2 regions of the Staphylococcus sp. GW823-FHT05F06 genome follow, and region 2 is predicted to be linked to the other one. Evidence: predicted binding sites of a transcription regulator. Region 2 holds the regulator's gene; the other holds the start of a gene.
The links. The regulator CtsR, encoded in region 2, represses protease genes until heat stress. The targets are predictions, from matches to a motif close to ATGGTCAATAAAGGTCAAACA.

Region 1 (8,676 bases), on a different contig from region 2:
ATGTCGATAGATATGTAGCTGCATTTGTTTACCTATCGTATCGTCGTTCTAGCCAACCACTTACCAAGAGGCAATTGATGGACGATTTTAATGTTTCTAGATACAAACTGAATAAAGCAATTGAATTTATATTGAGCATATAAATTTATGAAATGAAAAGTATGATATATAATGCGCATAATGATTAATAAGTAGGAGGCATTTAAAATGACTGAAGTAGATTTTGATGTAGCAATAATCGGTGCAGGTCCTGCCGGTATGACAGCAGCAGTATATGCATCTCGTGCCAATTTAAAAACTGTCATGATTGAACGCGGTATGCCAGGCGGTCAAATGGCAAACACTGAAGAAGTAGAGAATTTTCCAGGATTTGAGATGATCACAGGTCCTGACTTATCTACTAAAATGTTTGAACATGCTAAAAAATTTGGTGCGGAATACCAATATGGCGATATTAAATCTGTTGAAGATAAAGGCGACTATAAAGTTATCAATTTAGGGAATAAAGAGATAACAGCACATGCAGTTATTATCTCAACTGGAGCAGAGTATAAAAAGATTGGCGTTCCTGGTGAACAAGAATTAGGAGGACGTGGAGTAAGTTATTGTGCGGTTTGTGATGGAGCATTCTTTAAAAATAAACGTCTTTTCGTAATTGGCGGCGGAGATTCAGCGGTAGAAGAAGGTACTTTCTTAACTAAATTTGCAGATAAAGTAACGATTGTTCACCGTAGAGATGAATTACGTGCACAAAACATCTTGCAAGAACGTGCCTTCAAAAATGATAAAGTTGACTTTATTTGGAGTCATACACTTAAAACAATTAATGAAAAAGATGGTAAAGTTGGTTCAGTTACACTTGAATCAACTAAAGATGGTGCTGAACAGACTTATGATGCCGACGGTGTATTCATTTATATTGGAATGAAACCACTCACAGCACCATTTAAAAATCTTGGTATTACAAATGACGCGGGATACATTGTCACACAAGATGACATGAGTACTAAAGTACGAGGTATTTTTGCTGCAGGTGACGTTCGTGATAAAGGGTTACGTCAAATTGTTACTGCTACAGGAGACGGTAGTATTGCGGCTCAAAGTGCAGCTGATTATATTACAGAATTAAAAGATAATTAAAATTTAACTCATTTTACACATAGCTAGAACATTGTTTGCGTCAAAGTATCGTCATCAATGATTCTAGCTTTTTTAATTACAATATAAGTATGTTACTTTGCATATTTGAGTGTGATAAGATGAATTTAATATAATGATATTGATTGAAGATTATAATTGGCGGTGACTTAAGAAAATGACAAGCAACGAAAAAGAAATGGGTAAAAGTGAATTGTTAGTTGTTACAGGTATGTCTGGAGCGGGTAAATCATTGGTGATTCAAAGTCTCGAAGATATGGGATTTTTCTGTGTAGATAATTTACCACCTGTACTATTACCTAAATTTGTAGAATTGATGGCTCAAGGAAATCCTTCATTGCAAAAAGTAGCAATTGCAATAGATTTAAGAGGTAAGGAATTATTTAAATCTCTAGTTAAAGAAATTGATATTATTAAAAGTCGTAATGACGTGATTTTAGATGTTATGTTTTTAGAAGCTAAAACTGAAAAAATTATTTCACGTTATAAAGAATCAAGAAGAGCGCACCCACTAAATGAACAAGGACAAAGATCATTAATAGATGCAATAAATGAGGAACGTGAACATCTATCAGAAATCCGAAGTATCGCTAATTACGTGATTGATACAACAAAATTAAAACCTAAAGAATTAAAGCAACGCATTTCAAAGTTTTATTTAGATGAAAACTTTGAAACATTTACAATCAACGTGACAAGTTTCGGTTTCAAGCATGGTATACAAATGGATGCTGATTTAGTTTTTGATGTCAGATTTCTACCTAATCCCTACTATGTAGAGGAATTGCGTCCATTTACTGGTTTAGATGAGCCAGTGTACAATTACGTTATGAAGTGGAAAGAAACCCAAATATTTTTTGATAAATTAACAGATTTATTAAAATTTATGATTCCTGGCTACAAAAAAGAAGGTAAATCGCAATTGGTTATTGCTATAGGTTGTACGGGTGGACAACATCGATCAGTCGCATTAGCTAAACGTTTAGCTGAATATCTTAACGAGATTTTTGAATATAATGTTTATGTGCATCATAGAGATGCGCATATTGAAAGTGGAGAGAGATAATGAAACAAATGAATGTAGTACTTATTGGTGGTGGCACTGGACTTTCTGTCCTTGCTAGAGGCCTTAGAGAATTTCCAATAGACATTACTGCCATTGTTACTGTAGCGGACAATGGTGGGAGCACGGGGAAAATTAGAGATGTCATGGATATTCCAGCGCCTGGTGATATTCGTAATGTCATTGCTGCTTTAAGTGACTCAGAATCGATATTAACTCAATTGTTCCAGTACCGTTTTGGTGAAAATCAAGTAGATGGGCATTCATTAGGTAATTTAGTTATTGCTGGAATGACTAACATTACTAATGATTTTGGACACGCTATTAAAGAGTTAAGCAAAGTTTTAAATATTAAAGGCCAAGTCATCCCTTCAACAAACGCAAGTGTGCAACTCAACGCGGTGATGGAAGACGGTGAAATTGTACATGGAGAAACTAATATACCTAAAACACATAAAAAAATAGATCGTGTGTTTTTAGAACCAAGTGATGTTGAACCAATGAATGAAGCGATAGAAGCTTTAGAACAAGCAGATTTAATTGTCTTAGGACCAGGTTCATTATATACAAGTGTTATATCAAATTTATGTGTCAAAGGTATTTCAGAAGCATTATTACGTACATCTGCTCCAAAACTTTATGTATCTAATGTTATGACACAACCAGGCGAGACTGATAATTATGATGTCAAAGAGCATATTGATGCACTTACTCGACAAGTTGGTGAACCATTTATTGATTTTGTCATATGTAGCTCAGAATCCTATAGTAAAGATGTTTTACAACGATATGAAGAAAAGAATTCGAAACCAGTAGCAGTACATAAAGAACAATTAAAAGATAGTGGAATTAGAGTTTTAACGGCATCTAATTTAGTTGAAATATCTAATGAACACTATGTCAGACATAACACAAAAGTATTATCAAAAATGATTTATGAACTTGCCTTAGAATTAACAAGTACAATTCGCTTTACTCCTAGTGATAAAAAGAAATAATTATAAGCGAATTCGTAGTTATGATATGATAGCTTAAGTGTGTGTTTAGAATTAGAAAATAACTTTACACCTCATTGGCGATACTATAAATAAGAATAGAAAAAAGGGTTAGGAAGGGTGAGTGTTCAATGAGCTTTGCATCAGATATGAAAAATGAACTAACACGCATAGAAGTTGACGAATCGAATGCTAAAGCAGAGCTCAGTGCATTAATTCGCATGAATGGCGCACTTAGTCTATCAAATCAACAGTTTGTAATTAATGTACAGACAGAAAATGCGACAACAGCTCGTCGAATTTACTCTCTTATCAAACGTATATTTAATGTTGAAGTTGAAATTTTAGTTAGAAAAAAGATGAAATTGAAAAAAAACAATATTTATATATGTCGAACAAAGATGTTAGCGAAAGAAATACTAAATGATTTAGGAATTTTAAAAAAGGGAGTTTTTACTCACGATATTGATCCGGATATGATTAAAGATGATGAAATGAAAAGAAGTTATTTAAGAGGGGCTTTCTTAGCAGGTGGTTCTGTAAATAATCCTGAAACATCTTCATATCATCTTGAAATTTTTTCACAATATGAAGATCATTCCGAAGGTCTTACTAAATTGATGAATAGTTATGAACTCAATGCGAAACATTTGGAACGTAAAAAAGGGAGTATTGCGTATCTTAAAGAAGCTGAAAAAATTTCCGACTTTCTTAGTTTGATAGGTGGCTATCAAGCATTGTTAAAGTTTGAAGATGTAAGAATTGTCCGTGATATGCGTAATTCGGTTAATCGTCTTGTTAATTGTGAAACAGCAAATCTTAATAAAACTGTTAGCGCAGCAATGAAACAGGTTGAAAGTATACAATTAATTGATGAAGAAATTGGGCTTGAAAATTTACCTGATCGTTTAAGAGAAGTAGCGAAGCTCAGAGTAGAACATCAAGAAATATCGTTAAAAGAATTGGGTGAGATGGTTTCTACAGGGCCTATATCTAAATCAGGTATGAATCACCGTTTAAGAAAGTTGAATGAATTAGCGGATAAAATAAGAAATGGTGAACAAATTGAATTATAAAAAATGAGATTTTAAGACTGAGATTACAAATAAGCTCAGACATTAAAATCTCCTCATCATTCAGCAACCCCCTCGAGAGGAATCGAACCTCTATTTTAAGAACCGGAATCTTATGTGTTATCCATTACACTACGAGGGGTAAATATTGAAATAATCACATTTCTGTACGTCGTTCAATAATGACGGTACAATGAAAACGATAATTCTAGTTTACAAATGAAAAGGTTAAGCGTCAAATTGAATTTTTGATTAATAAGCTTAATCTTTGACCATTTTTGACTTTTAAGGTAAAATAATTTTAACAGTTATTATAAGGAGGAAAAATAAATGAATTTAATTCCTACAGTTATTGAAACAACTAACCGCGGTGAACGTGCGTATGATATATATTCACGTTTGTTGAAAGACCGTATTATCATGCTAGGTTCTCAAATTGATGATAACGTAGCTAACTCTATTGTGTCACAATTATTATTCTTGCAAGCGCAAGATTCTGAAAAGGATATTTATTTATATATTAATTCACCAGGTGGCAGTGTAACTGCTGGATTTGCTATTTATGATACTATCCAACATATCAAACCAGACGTTCAAACAATCTGTATTGGTATGGCAGCGTCTATGGGTTCATTCTTGTTAGCAGCAGGTGCAAAAGGTAAACGATTTGCGCTACCTAATGCTGAAGTTATGATTCACCAACCATTAGGTGGTGCACAAGGACAAGCAACTGAAATTGAAATTGCAGCAAATCATATTTTAAAAACACGTGAAAAATTAAATCGTATTTTATCAGAACGTACAGGTCAATCAATTGAAAAAATTCAACAAGATACTGATCGCGACAACTTCTTAACAGCTGCAGAAGCTAAAGAATATGGATTAATTGATGAAGTAATGGAACCAGAAAAATAATAAAATAAACGTTGTATGATTATTGATTAATACACAAAACCCTAGTAGACGACAATGTATATTTTGTCATTTGTCTACTAGGGTTTTTATTTTAAATAATATATGAATATAGATTTAGAAAAAACGATGTAATTAAAAAAAGATAAATACCTTACAAAATGGATTATTACCGTTTTTCATTTATTAAAAGTGTTATTCAAACCGAGAGATTTTCATTTATCTATGTTTAATAAAATGATTGTTACTTTAAACTGATGAAATTTAACGTTTTGAGTGTTTTGATGATTGATACATGGTATTCAATGTTGTTGATAATAAAATGATTCCAACTAATATAAATAATATCGACATTAATATCATTGATAACGTACGTTCAAATGCAAATATACCATTAGCAATTAATAAAATACTTGCAATGATTAATAATATATATGTTAACTGAGTATCTTTCATTTTATATCCCTTCTTCTTACGATGTAATTCTTAAGCTTTAATTAAATCATCTAAAGCATTTCTTAAATTATTATACTTAAACTCAAAACCTAGTGCATGTAATTTATTTGGAAGTACTTTTTGTGTATCTAATATGACAGTAGACATCTGACCTAGCACTGCACGTAGTATCAATTTAGGTGCCCACGTTTCATGTGGTTTATGCATCGCACGTGCTAAAGTATAACCAAATAAGTTTTGTCTTTCAGGAATAGGTGCAGTTAAATTAAATGGACCTTCAGCGTTATCATGATTGATAGTAAATAAAATACCTCTAATTAAGTCATCGATATGAATCCAAGAGTACCATTGTCTTCCAGAGCCGAGTTTTCCCCCAACATATAAACGATACGGAAGTTCCATCATTTCAAGAGCACCACCATCGTCTGATAGAATAAGACCGAATCGACCTAAAACGACACGTGTACCGAATTGCTTAAATTTATTCGCAAACCGTTCCCATTGATATACAATTTCTGATAAGAAATCAAATGGAAGTGTTCGATATAATTCCGTATAACTTGTAAATAAATCTGGAGGGTAGTAGCCCATTGCACTTGCGTTAAATAAAACTTCTGGTTTGTGTTCACGTGTTTCAAAAAGTTCAAATAGTGTTTGCGTTGATTGAATACGACTAAGCATCATCGCTTGTTTGTGGGAAGATGTCCAACGTTTATTCAACGTTGCACCAGCTAGATTAATAACAATATCTATATCTGGTACTTGATGTTGCCAACCCTCTTTTGACCAGTTGATATACGTGATTTTGGGATGATTAGAAGTTTTATCCTGTCTGGTTAAAATTGTAATATGTGCATCGGTTTGTTTAATTTCGTTGACCAAGTGGGAACCGACCATGCCAGTTCCACCAGTAATTAAATAGCGTTTCATAGTTTCACCTCATCTGAAAATAAAAAGCTGTCATCTTATTGATACTTATTATTATTATTCATATTTTATACATTTTTTAGCCAATAAGATGTCAAAGACTTTTTTTAATATGCATTTAAAATAAAAACAGATTAGTTATAATAAAATTGTACCTTCGATAATTAATTAAACATCTCTTAATTAGTATGAGTATACCCCATAATATACTAACGAAGGTAAATTTTGACTCCCTTTAGTAGTGGATCCGTGCGAGCAACGTATGGATCCTTTTTTTCTATCCTAGAATACATATACCCATTTAATAGTGAATACTGTATAAAAGATTACAATTTTAATATTGTTTATTCCGTAAAATAAAAGGTTAGAGTGGTAATAAATTAAAGTATCTATGTTCTAACTATAAAATGTTTTTTAAATAATTATAAAATAGTAAAAATGAAGTTAAAACTAATTCTACTTTTTATACTTGTGAAATGGTTTCACTTTATAACACTGTTTATTTTAAACTTTTTTAAATGATGTTGTGAATCATTTTGCACAGGCAAATGTAATAGGTAAATTTACGAACACTCGTGTTAAGATTTGATTAAGTTATTTAAAAATGATGTTAATCAATCAGTATGATGTTATCATGTATGAGATAATTAAATATAAAGTTGTATTGATTGATTAAACTCAAATATCACTATTATATAATCTCATTAAACTTTTTATTTAATTATTCCCAAAAGTTCTTATGAAAAAATTTTAGGGAAATACTACTTTTAATTATTGAAAATAGTTGAGATTTGATTTTTTACAATGATTCAATAGTATTGTTTTTAAGATAAATTCGTGTTTAAGAATGAAAGAGAGGTAAACAATATGAGCGGTATCTCCAAATTTATTAGTGCGATTGTAGTTTTGCTATTATTAATAGGTTTAGCATTTGGTATTTACTCATTTGTCGATAGTTCAAAAAAAGGTAACGAACGACTCAGTGATAAAACAACACAGCAAGAAAAGAAAAAAGACGATAAAGACAAAAAGGAAAAAAAAGATAAAAAATCGGTGGAAGAAAAAAAGAATAATACACAACAAACGCAACAAGTTCCTCAAACTCAACAAACGCAACAAACGCAACAAACTGTTCAAACGCCACAAAGACCTACAACTCAAACTCCGGTGAGACAAAATCCACAAACAGGAGAAAAGAGAGCAAAAGAACCAAAAACTGATGAAAGAAAAAAAACTAGACAAGACAGTTCAAATTCTAAAGAAAGCCCAAATGAAAAAGATCAATCGTCAACACAACAAAAGCCACAACAAAATAAATCTAACCAGTCATCAGAGAATCGTCAAAGTACCCAAAATAAATCAAATCAAACACAGTCAACCAGACCACAAAACAATGGAAATAGTGGCAATCAAAATGCTAGTTCGGGGCAGAACACACAAAAACAAAATAATAACAATCAAAATTCTCAAAGCTCAAAAAAGGATTAATAAGAAATAACTTAAAAATTTTTGGAAAGTTCATCTTGTGACTATTCCTAAAAATAGTTTTAAGGTCACTTAAGTAAGCCATGATTCGTTAATTTTAATCTTTATTAACTCGAGTTAGCCCAAAGGGTGGGACTTCGAATTCAAAATGAATTCAGTCCCACCCTTTTTATGTTTATATAATCCAAAAAATTAGTAATGAAAGTAAGAATGAAATAAGTGAAATAGTTAAACAGCCTAATATACAGCCGCATCCTGAATGTGTGCAACCATAAGAATAAGTTTGATTAAAAGTTTTTAAATTTTGATTGTTTTGAGATGAATTTTTATTAAAATAATCATCTCCTTTATATCTATCATCACTCGGATCTATAACTTCGATTTTTTCGTCAGAATAATTATGATTCGACATTGTTTTACCTCACTCTAATTTTATTCAGATTCAAATTATAGAGTTAATCATAACAACTAAATAAAACAAATGCATGAATAAAATTTAATTTGGGTAGAGTTATTTAGAAAGCGAACAGTGATTAAATTACTATATAAGAATGGGGTCTATACTTTGTTTGTAATCGTTTTCCTACAAACTTTTATAATTTAACTT
Region 2 (8,676 bases):
GAACATTTACGATTTGAATTAAAATAAAAGCAAGAGAAACAAAAACGTTACTCTTGCTTAAATCTACGTATGTTAGATAAAGAATCCTGCAATAGCCGCTGATATAAACGAAACAAGTGTTGCACCAAATAATAATTTTATTCCGAAACGAGCAACAACGTCACCTTTTTCATCATTCAATGATTTAATAGCTCCTGAAATAATACCAATTGAACTAAAGTTTGCGAATGATACTAAGAAGACAGAGGTAATTCCTTTAGCATGTTCCGATAATCCAGTCGCTTTACCTAAATCTTGCATTGCTACAAATTCATTAGATAGTAATTTTGTAGCCATTACTGAACCAGATTGAACTGCATCTTGCCACGGTATTCCAGTTAGGAAAGCGAAAGGTGCAAAAATAAATCCAATAAGCGTTTGGAAGTTCCATTGAATAGCACCGCCAGACATAAAGCTTAAGATTCCACTCACCATTCCATTTAATAAAGCAATAATTGCAATATAACCTATCAGCATAGCGCCTACAATAACTGCTACTTTAAATCCATCTAGTATATACTCCCCAAGCATTTCAAAGAAAGATTGTTTTTTTGTTTCGTTCTCATCAATTAATAATTTGTCGTCTTCCTCATTGACTTTATAAGGATTAATGATAGATGCAATGATAAAACCACCAAACAAGTTAAGCACTACTGCAGTAACAACATATTTTGGTTCAATAAGTGTAAAATAAGCGCCTATAATTGATGCTGATACCGTTGACATCGCTGAAGCAGTTAATGTATATAAGCGTTGTTTAGGTATGTAAGGTAATTGTTTTTTTAATGAGATAAAGACTTCAGATTGTCCTAGAATTGCTGCCGCGACCGCATTGTAAGATTCTAAACGGCCCATTCCATTAATTTTTGAAATTAAAAATCCCAGTAAGTTAATAATTAGTGGAAGTATTCGTGTATATTGTAATATACCAATCAATGCTGAAATAAAAACAATAGGTAACAAAACGCTAAAGAAGAATGGTGGTTGTTTAGGATCAATAAATTTAAAGCCACCAAATACAAAATTGACACCGACCGCTGCTTTAGCTAATAAATAATTAAAACCATCTGAAATACTCCCAATAACTGAAATTCCCAAATTAGTTTTAAGTAATATAAATGCAAATATTAGTTGAATTACTAATAGCAATCCAACATATCGCCAGCGAATATTTTTTCTGTCTGAACTAAATAAAACTGCGAGTGCTAAAAAGAAAATGATTCCTAATATCCCAATCACAATATGCATATTTCTTCATTCCTTTAAATTTTTTCTATTTTCTATCATACAACAAAATGAACACGCTAACATCATTAATTTGAAATTTTAAAATCAAATTGGTTGAAAAAGGTCAAAGATGGTCATATAATATAGTCAAAGAAGGTCAAAAAAGAGGTGATATCTATGCACAATATGTCCGACATCATAGAACAATACATTAAGCGGTTATTTGAAGAAGCAGATGAAGATGTTGTAGAAATACAACGCGCTCATATTGCTCAACGTTTCGATTGTGTTCCTTCTCAACTTAACTATGTTATTAAGACACGTTTTACTAATGAACATGGTTATGAAATAGAAAGTAAACGTGGTGGCGGTGGTTACATTCGAATCACTAAAATTGAAAATAAAGATGCTACAGGTTATATTAATCACTTACTACAATTAATAGGTCCATCTATTTCTCAACAACAAGGGTATTATGTCATAGATGGTTTGTTAGATAAAGGTTTGATCAATGAAAGAGAAGCTAAAATGATACAGACCATTATTGATAGAGAAACTTTAAAAATGGATGTTGTTGCACGCGATATTATTAGAGCTAATATCTTAAAACGATTACTACCAGTTATTAATTATTACTAGGTTAGGTGAGGTGTTTAAAATTGCTTTGTGAAAATTGCCATTTTAATGAAGCGGAAGTTAAACTTACTGTTAAAGGTATAGATAGTACGCATGAAAAATGGGTATGTTCAGTATGTGCCCAAGGAGAAAACCCCTGGTTACATTCTAACGATGATAATACGTATCATACACACCAAGACGATATAGAAGAAGCATTTGTAGTGAAACAGATACTTCAACACCTTGCTGCAAAACATGGTATTAATTTTCATGAGATGGCATTTAAAGAAGAAAAAAAATGCCCAACGTGTCAGATGACACTTAAGGATATTGCACATGTTGGTAAGCTTGGGTGTGCTGATTGTTATGCTACGTTTAAAGAAGACATCATTGATATAGTTCAACGTGTTCAAGGTGGTCAATTTGAACATGTAGGAAAAACACCACAATCATCGTATAAGAAACTTGCAATAAAAAAGCAAATTGAAGAAAAATCAAAATATCTAAATAAATTGATAGATGGTCAAGAGTTTGAAGAGGCAGCGATTGTTCGTGATGAAATTAAAGCTTTAAAAAGTGAGAGCGAGGTGTCTCATGATGAGTAATATCCATACTAATATTAGTGAGTGGATGAAGATGTCTGAGGAGACACCTGTTATTATTTCTTCCAGAATTCGATTAGCTAGAAATCTTGAAAACCATGTCCACCCACTTATGTTCCCTTCAGAGCAAGAAGGATATCGAGTGATAAATGAAGTTCAAGATGCGCTTTCCAACTTAACTTTAAATCGATTAGATACGATGGATCAACAAAGTAAAATGAAATTGGTTGCGAAACATCTTGTGAGTCCTGAACTAGTGAAACAACCTGCTTCAGCAGTAATGTTAAATGATGATGAATCGGTAAGTGTTATGATAAACGAAGAAGATCATATACGAATACAGGCTCTAGGAACTGATTTATCGCTAAAGGATTTATATCAGCGCGCTTCTAAAATTGATGATGAATTAGATAAAGCGTTAGACATTAGTTATGATGAGCATTTAGGATATTTAACTACCTGTCCTACTAATATTGGTACAGGAATGCGTGCAAGTGTGATGTTACATTTACCTGGACTCTCCATTATGAAAAGAATGAACAGAATTGCACAAACAATTAATCGTTTTGGATTTACAATTCGAGGTATATACGGAGAAGGGTCACAAGTATATGGTCACATTTATCAGGTTTCAAACCAACTTACACTAGGGAAAACAGAAGAAGACATTATCGATAACTTAACTGAAGTTGTAAATCAAATTATAAATGAAGAAAAGCAAATAAGAGAAAGACTTGATAAACACAATTCTGTAGAGACACTGGATAGAGTTTATCGATCATTAGGTGTACTACAAAACAGTAGAATTATTTCTATGGAAGAAGCCTCATATCGTTTGAGCGAAGTGAAACTAGGTATTGATTTGAATTATATTTTGCTTGAAAATTTTAAATTTAATGAATTAATGGTAGCAATACAGTCACCATTTTTAATAGATGACGATGATAATAGAACAGTAAATGAAAAAAGAGCTGATTTATTAAGAGAACATATAAAATAGGAGGTATTTATACATGTTATTTGGTAGATTGACAGAGCGTGCACAACGTGTGTTGGCACATGCACAAGAGGAAGCAATTCGTTTGAACCATTCTAATATTGGAACAGAACATCTTTTGCTTGGTTTAATGAAAGAGCCAGAAGGTATAGCAGCAAAGGTATTAGAAAGTTTTAATATTACTGAAGATAAAGTCATCGAAGAAGTTGAAAAACTTATCGGTCACGGTCAAGAGCAAATGGGCACACTACATTATACACCGAGAGCAAAAAAAGTAATTGAACTGTCTATGGATGAAGCTCGAAAGCTACATCATAACTTTGTAGGAACAGAGCATATACTATTAGGTTTAATTAGAGAAAATGAAGGTGTTGCAGCACGTGTATTTGCAAACCTAGATTTAAATATTACTAAAGCACGTGCCCAAGTTGTAAAAGCTTTAGGAAGTCCAGAAATGAGTAATAAAAATGCGCAAGCTAATAAGTCTAATAACACGCCTACTTTAGATGGATTAGCTAGAGATTTAACTGTTATTGCTAAAGATGGAACGTTAGATCCAGTCGTAGGACGAGATAAAGAAATTACTCGTGTAATTGAAGTTTTAAGTCGTCGTACTAAAAATAATCCTGTGCTAATTGGTGAACCCGGTGTTGGTAAAACAGCAATTGCTGAAGGGCTTGCGCAAGCAATTGTTAAAAATGAAGTACCAGAAACTTTAAAAGACAAACGTGTAATGTCATTAGATATGGGTACAGTCGTAGCTGGCACTAAATATCGTGGTGAATTTGAAGAAAGATTGAAAAAAGTTATGGAGGAAATCCATCAAGCTGGTAATGTTATTCTATTTATCGATGAACTTCATACTTTAGTTGGCGCTGGTGGCGCAGAAGGAGCAATTGATGCATCTAATATTTTAAAACCTGCTTTAGCTCGTGGAGAATTGCAATGTATAGGTGCCACAACATTAGATGAATATCGTAAAAATATAGAAAAAGACGCTGCATTAGAACGTCGTTTTCAACCAATTCAAGTGGATGAACCTACAGTTGAAGACACGATTGAAATCTTAAAAGGATTACGTGACCGTTATGAGGCTCATCACAGAATTAATATCTCAGATGAAGCTTTAGAAGCGGCTGCTAAATTGAGTGATCGCTATGTTTCAGATCGTTTCTTGCCAGATAAAGCCATTGACTTAATTGATGAGGCAAGTTCAAAAGTTAGACTTAAAAGTCATACAACGCCAAGTAATTTAAAAGAGATTGAACAAGAAATTGATAAAGTAAAAAATGAAAAAGATGCTGCAGTTCATGCTCAAGAATTTGAAAATGCCGCTAATTTAAGAGATAAGCAATCTAAACTTGAAAAGCAATATGAAGATGCTAAAAATGAATGGAAAAATGCACAAGGTGGTTTAGATACTGCCTTATCTGAAGAAAATATCGCTGAAGTAATAGCTGGTTGGACAGGTATTCCTTTAACTAAAATTAATGAAACTGAATCAGATCGTTTATTGAATCTTGAAGATACACTTCATAAACGTGTCATTGGACAAAACGATGCTGTCAATTCAATTAGTAAAGCTGTTAGAAGAGCTCGTGCTGGTCTTAAAGATCCAAAACGTCCAATCGGTAGTTTTATTTTCTTAGGACCTACAGGTGTGGGTAAAACTGAATTGGCTCGTGCTTTAGCTGAATCTATGTTTGGTGAAGACGATGCAATGATTCGCGTAGATATGAGTGAATTTATGGAGAAACATGCTGTCAGTCGATTAGTTGGTGCACCTCCAGGATATGTAGGACATGATGACGGCGGTCAATTGACTGAAAAAGTTAGACGTAAACCATACTCTGTGATTTTATTTGATGAAATTGAGAAAGCACATCCTGACGTATTTAATATTCTTCTACAAGTTTTAGATGATGGTCATTTAACAGATACTAAAGGTCGTACTGTGGACTTCCGTAATACTGTGATTATTATGACTTCTAATGTGGGAGCTCAAGAATTACAGGACCAACGCTTTGCTGGTTTTGGAGGTGCTTCAGAAGGTAGTGACTACGAAACTGTCAGAAAAACAATGATGAAAGAATTAAAAAATTCATTCCGACCAGAATTCTTAAACCGTGTTGATGACATTATTGTCTTCCACAAACTTACAAAAGATGAATTAAAAGAAATTGTTACAATGATGGTAAATAAACTTACTCACCGTCTTTCAGAGCAAAATATTAATATTGTTGTTACTGATAAAGCGAAAGAAAAAATTGCAGAAGAAGGATATGATCCTGAATATGGTGCTAGACCACTCATTAGAGCAATTCAAAAAACGGTTGAAGATAATTTAAGCGAATTGATTTTAGATGGAAATAAAATTGAAGGTAAAGAAGTAACAATTGATCATGATGGTAAAGAATTTAAGTATGATATTCATGAAATTACAGCTAAAAAAGAAACAACAGAATCATAATTAAATTATTATAACTTTAATTTCGCATATTGAGTTACTACAATTATAACGTTAAATATTAAATTAAGAAGAGTGAGATAGAAAGCGTAAGTAATTCGCTGTCTCACTTGGTAATGAGGACTAGAGTTGAAAATTGAGATTAGCCCAAGTTCAACTCGGTTGTCAATTGCCAATAAATAAAATGCCTGGGACAATCATTGTCTCAGGCATTTTCTATACTAAGATAATCACTTAAATATATAATAATAAACAATGAATTAGGTAAATCAATTTAAAATTTTACTTATATTTTTGCTGAATCATCATTAGTATAATTGCCAGAATGTTTAAACAGATAAGCATATGATGAATGTTATAGGTTCATTATAGAAATATTATGAAAGGGTTATAGACTTATAAGTGTTATCAACATCATTATTTAATTTTAATTTGTCAGATTCAACTTGTCAGTTTAAAATAGATTTGTTCATATTAAATCGGAGGTGTCTCAATGGCCAAGAAAAAAGTAATATTCGAATGTATGGCATGTGGCTATCAATCTCCTAAGTGGATGGGCAAGTGCCCTAACTGCGGTGCGTGGAATCAAATGGAAGAAATAGTAGAAAAGGTTGCTCATCCTAAACATGGTGTAAAAACAAAAGAAACAGCAGGTAAGGTACAAAAGTTAAATAGTGTTAAGCATGAAGCTACCCCTAGATTACTTACAGAATCAAAGGAATTTAACCGTGTTTTAGGTGGAGGTATTGTAAGTGGTTCGTTAGTACTAATAGGTGGAGACCCAGGTATTGGTAAGTCGACTTTATTGCTACAAATTTGTGCTGCGCTGTCACAAAATAAGAATGTTTTATATATTACTGGTGAGGAATCTATTAATCAAACTAAGTTGCGCGCTGATCGTTTAGAAGAAGATTCTAGTCATCTTAATGTTTTAGCTGAAACTGATTTAGAAGTGATACATCAAACTGTAAAAGAAGAGAGACCTGACTTACTTGTTGTTGATTCGATTCAAACAATCTATCATCCGGAAATTAGTTCCGCACCTGGATCGGTATCACAAGTAAGAGAGAGTACGCAGAGTTTAATGAACATTGCTAAACAAATGAATATTGCCACATTTATTGTGGGACACGTAACAAAAGAAGGACAAATCGCCGGACCAAGATTATTGGAACATATGGTTGATACAGTTCTTTATTTTGAAGGAGATGAGCATCACGCATATCGTATCCTTAGAGCAGTAAAAAATAGATTTGGTTCTACAAATGAGATGGGGATTTTCGAAATGAAGCAAAGTGGATTAAAAGGCGTACTTAATCCTTCTGAAATGTTTTTAGAAGAACGTTCTACAAATGTTCCGGGCTCTACAATCGTCCCCACTATGGAAGGAACAAGACCACTACTCATTGAAGTCCAAGCGCTTGTTACACCAACAACATTTAATAATCCTAGACGAATGGCTACAGGTATAGATCATAATCGATTAAGTTTACTTATGGCGGTTCTAGAAAAAAAGGAAAACTATTTACTCCAACAACAAGATGCCTATATTAAAGTAGCAGGTGGCGTCAAATTAACAGAACCTGCTGTTGATTTAAGCATTATTGTTGCGACAGCTTCAAGTTTTAAAGATCAAGCTGTTGATGGATTAGATTGTTTTGTGGGTGAAGTTGGATTAACAGGTGAAGTACGCAGAGTATCTCGCATAGAGCAACGTGTTCAAGAAGCGGCCAAACTAGGGTTTAAAAGAGCTATTATTCCACAGACAAATATTGGAGGTTGGACATTCCCAGAAGGCATCCAAGTCGTTGGTGTTTCATCAGTACATGAAGCTTTGAAATATGCATTACATTCAAAACAGCGATAAGCCATATTGTTAAGCCATACTAGGATATAACATCAATGGAAGGAGGCTATAAATTGAATATAACAAAAGCAATTGTTGTAGCAATCTATATCATTGTTGGTGCAGCACTTGGTGTTATAATTATACCCGAAGTTGTTACAGATCTTGGCATTCATCACCATGCGGTTATCACTAATTATTATGTAGATGGTTTCATAGGGATCATTATATTTTTTATAATATTTGGATTGTTCATTAATAAAGTAACATATACTTTTAAACAATTTGAACAATTAATCATGAGACGTAGTGCGGTAGAAATATTATTTGCTACAATTGGTTTAATTATTGGTTTATTTATTTCAGTGATGGTTTCTTTTATCTTAGAAATGATAGGTAATTCCATATTAAATCACTTTGTACCTATGATAATCACTATTATTTTATGTTATTTAGGGTTTCAATTTGGTCTGAAAAAAAGAGATGAAATGCTTATGTTTTTACCAGAGAATATGGCACGTTCCATGTCTAATAATATACGAAGAGCGACACCTAAGATTGTAGATACAAGTGCCATTATCGATGGAAGGATATTAGATATTATACGTTGCGGATTTATCGATGGTGATATATTGATACCACAAGGCGTTATAAATGAATTACAGGTTATAGCGGATGCTAAAGATAGCGTGAAACGTGAAAAAGGTCAAAGAGGATTAGATATTTTGAATCAACTTTATGATTTAGATTATCCTACACGCGTTATACATCCAACTCAATCCCATAGTGATATAGATACATTATTAATTAAATTAGCACAACAGTATCATGCACATGTGATTACGACTGATTTTAATTTAAATAAAGTATGTCACGTTCA

Region 1: clpP (ATP-dependent Clp endopeptidase proteolytic subunit ClpP) is a predicted target of CtsR. The motif match lies at 4,555-4,575, and genes of this name have one in related genera.

What each region holds. Positions count from the first base shown of each region.
Region 1 covers NZ_JBXAHW010000009.1:56,614-65,289, forward strand. Annotated here, with positions in the region: gene AC1Q7N_RS07330 (tetratricopeptide repeat protein) at 1-143, shown strand, start outside; gene trxB (thioredoxin-disulfide reductase) at 208-1,140, shown strand; gene rapZ (RNase adapter RapZ) at 1,316-2,224, shown strand; gene AC1Q7N_RS07345 (gluconeogenesis factor YvcK family protein) at 2,224-3,219, shown strand; gene whiA (DNA-binding protein WhiA) at 3,348-4,292, shown strand; tRNA gene AC1Q7N_RS07355 (tRNA-Arg) at 4,360-4,431, opposite strand; gene clpP (ATP-dependent Clp endopeptidase proteolytic subunit ClpP) at 4,620-5,204, shown strand; gene AC1Q7N_RS07365 (hypothetical protein) at 5,466-5,657, opposite strand; gene AC1Q7N_RS07370 (TIGR01777 family oxidoreductase) at 5,688-6,587, opposite strand; gene AC1Q7N_RS07375 (DUF4887 domain-containing protein) at 7,452-8,072, shown strand; gene AC1Q7N_RS07380 (hypothetical protein) at 8,245-8,481, opposite strand.
Region 2 covers NZ_JBXAHW010000014.1:57,854-66,529, reverse strand. Annotated here, with positions in the region: gene AC1Q7N_RS09555 (NupC/NupG family nucleoside CNT transporter) at 73-1,287, opposite strand; gene AC1Q7N_RS09550 (CtsR family transcriptional regulator) at 1,444-1,905, shown strand; gene AC1Q7N_RS09545 (UvrB/UvrC motif-containing protein) at 1,926-2,489, shown strand; gene AC1Q7N_RS09540 (protein arginine kinase) at 2,479-3,486, shown strand; gene AC1Q7N_RS09535 (ATP-dependent Clp protease ATP-binding subunit) at 3,500-5,953, shown strand; gene radA (DNA repair protein RadA) at 6,444-7,817, shown strand; gene AC1Q7N_RS09525 (PIN/TRAM domain-containing protein) at 7,871-8,676, shown strand, end outside.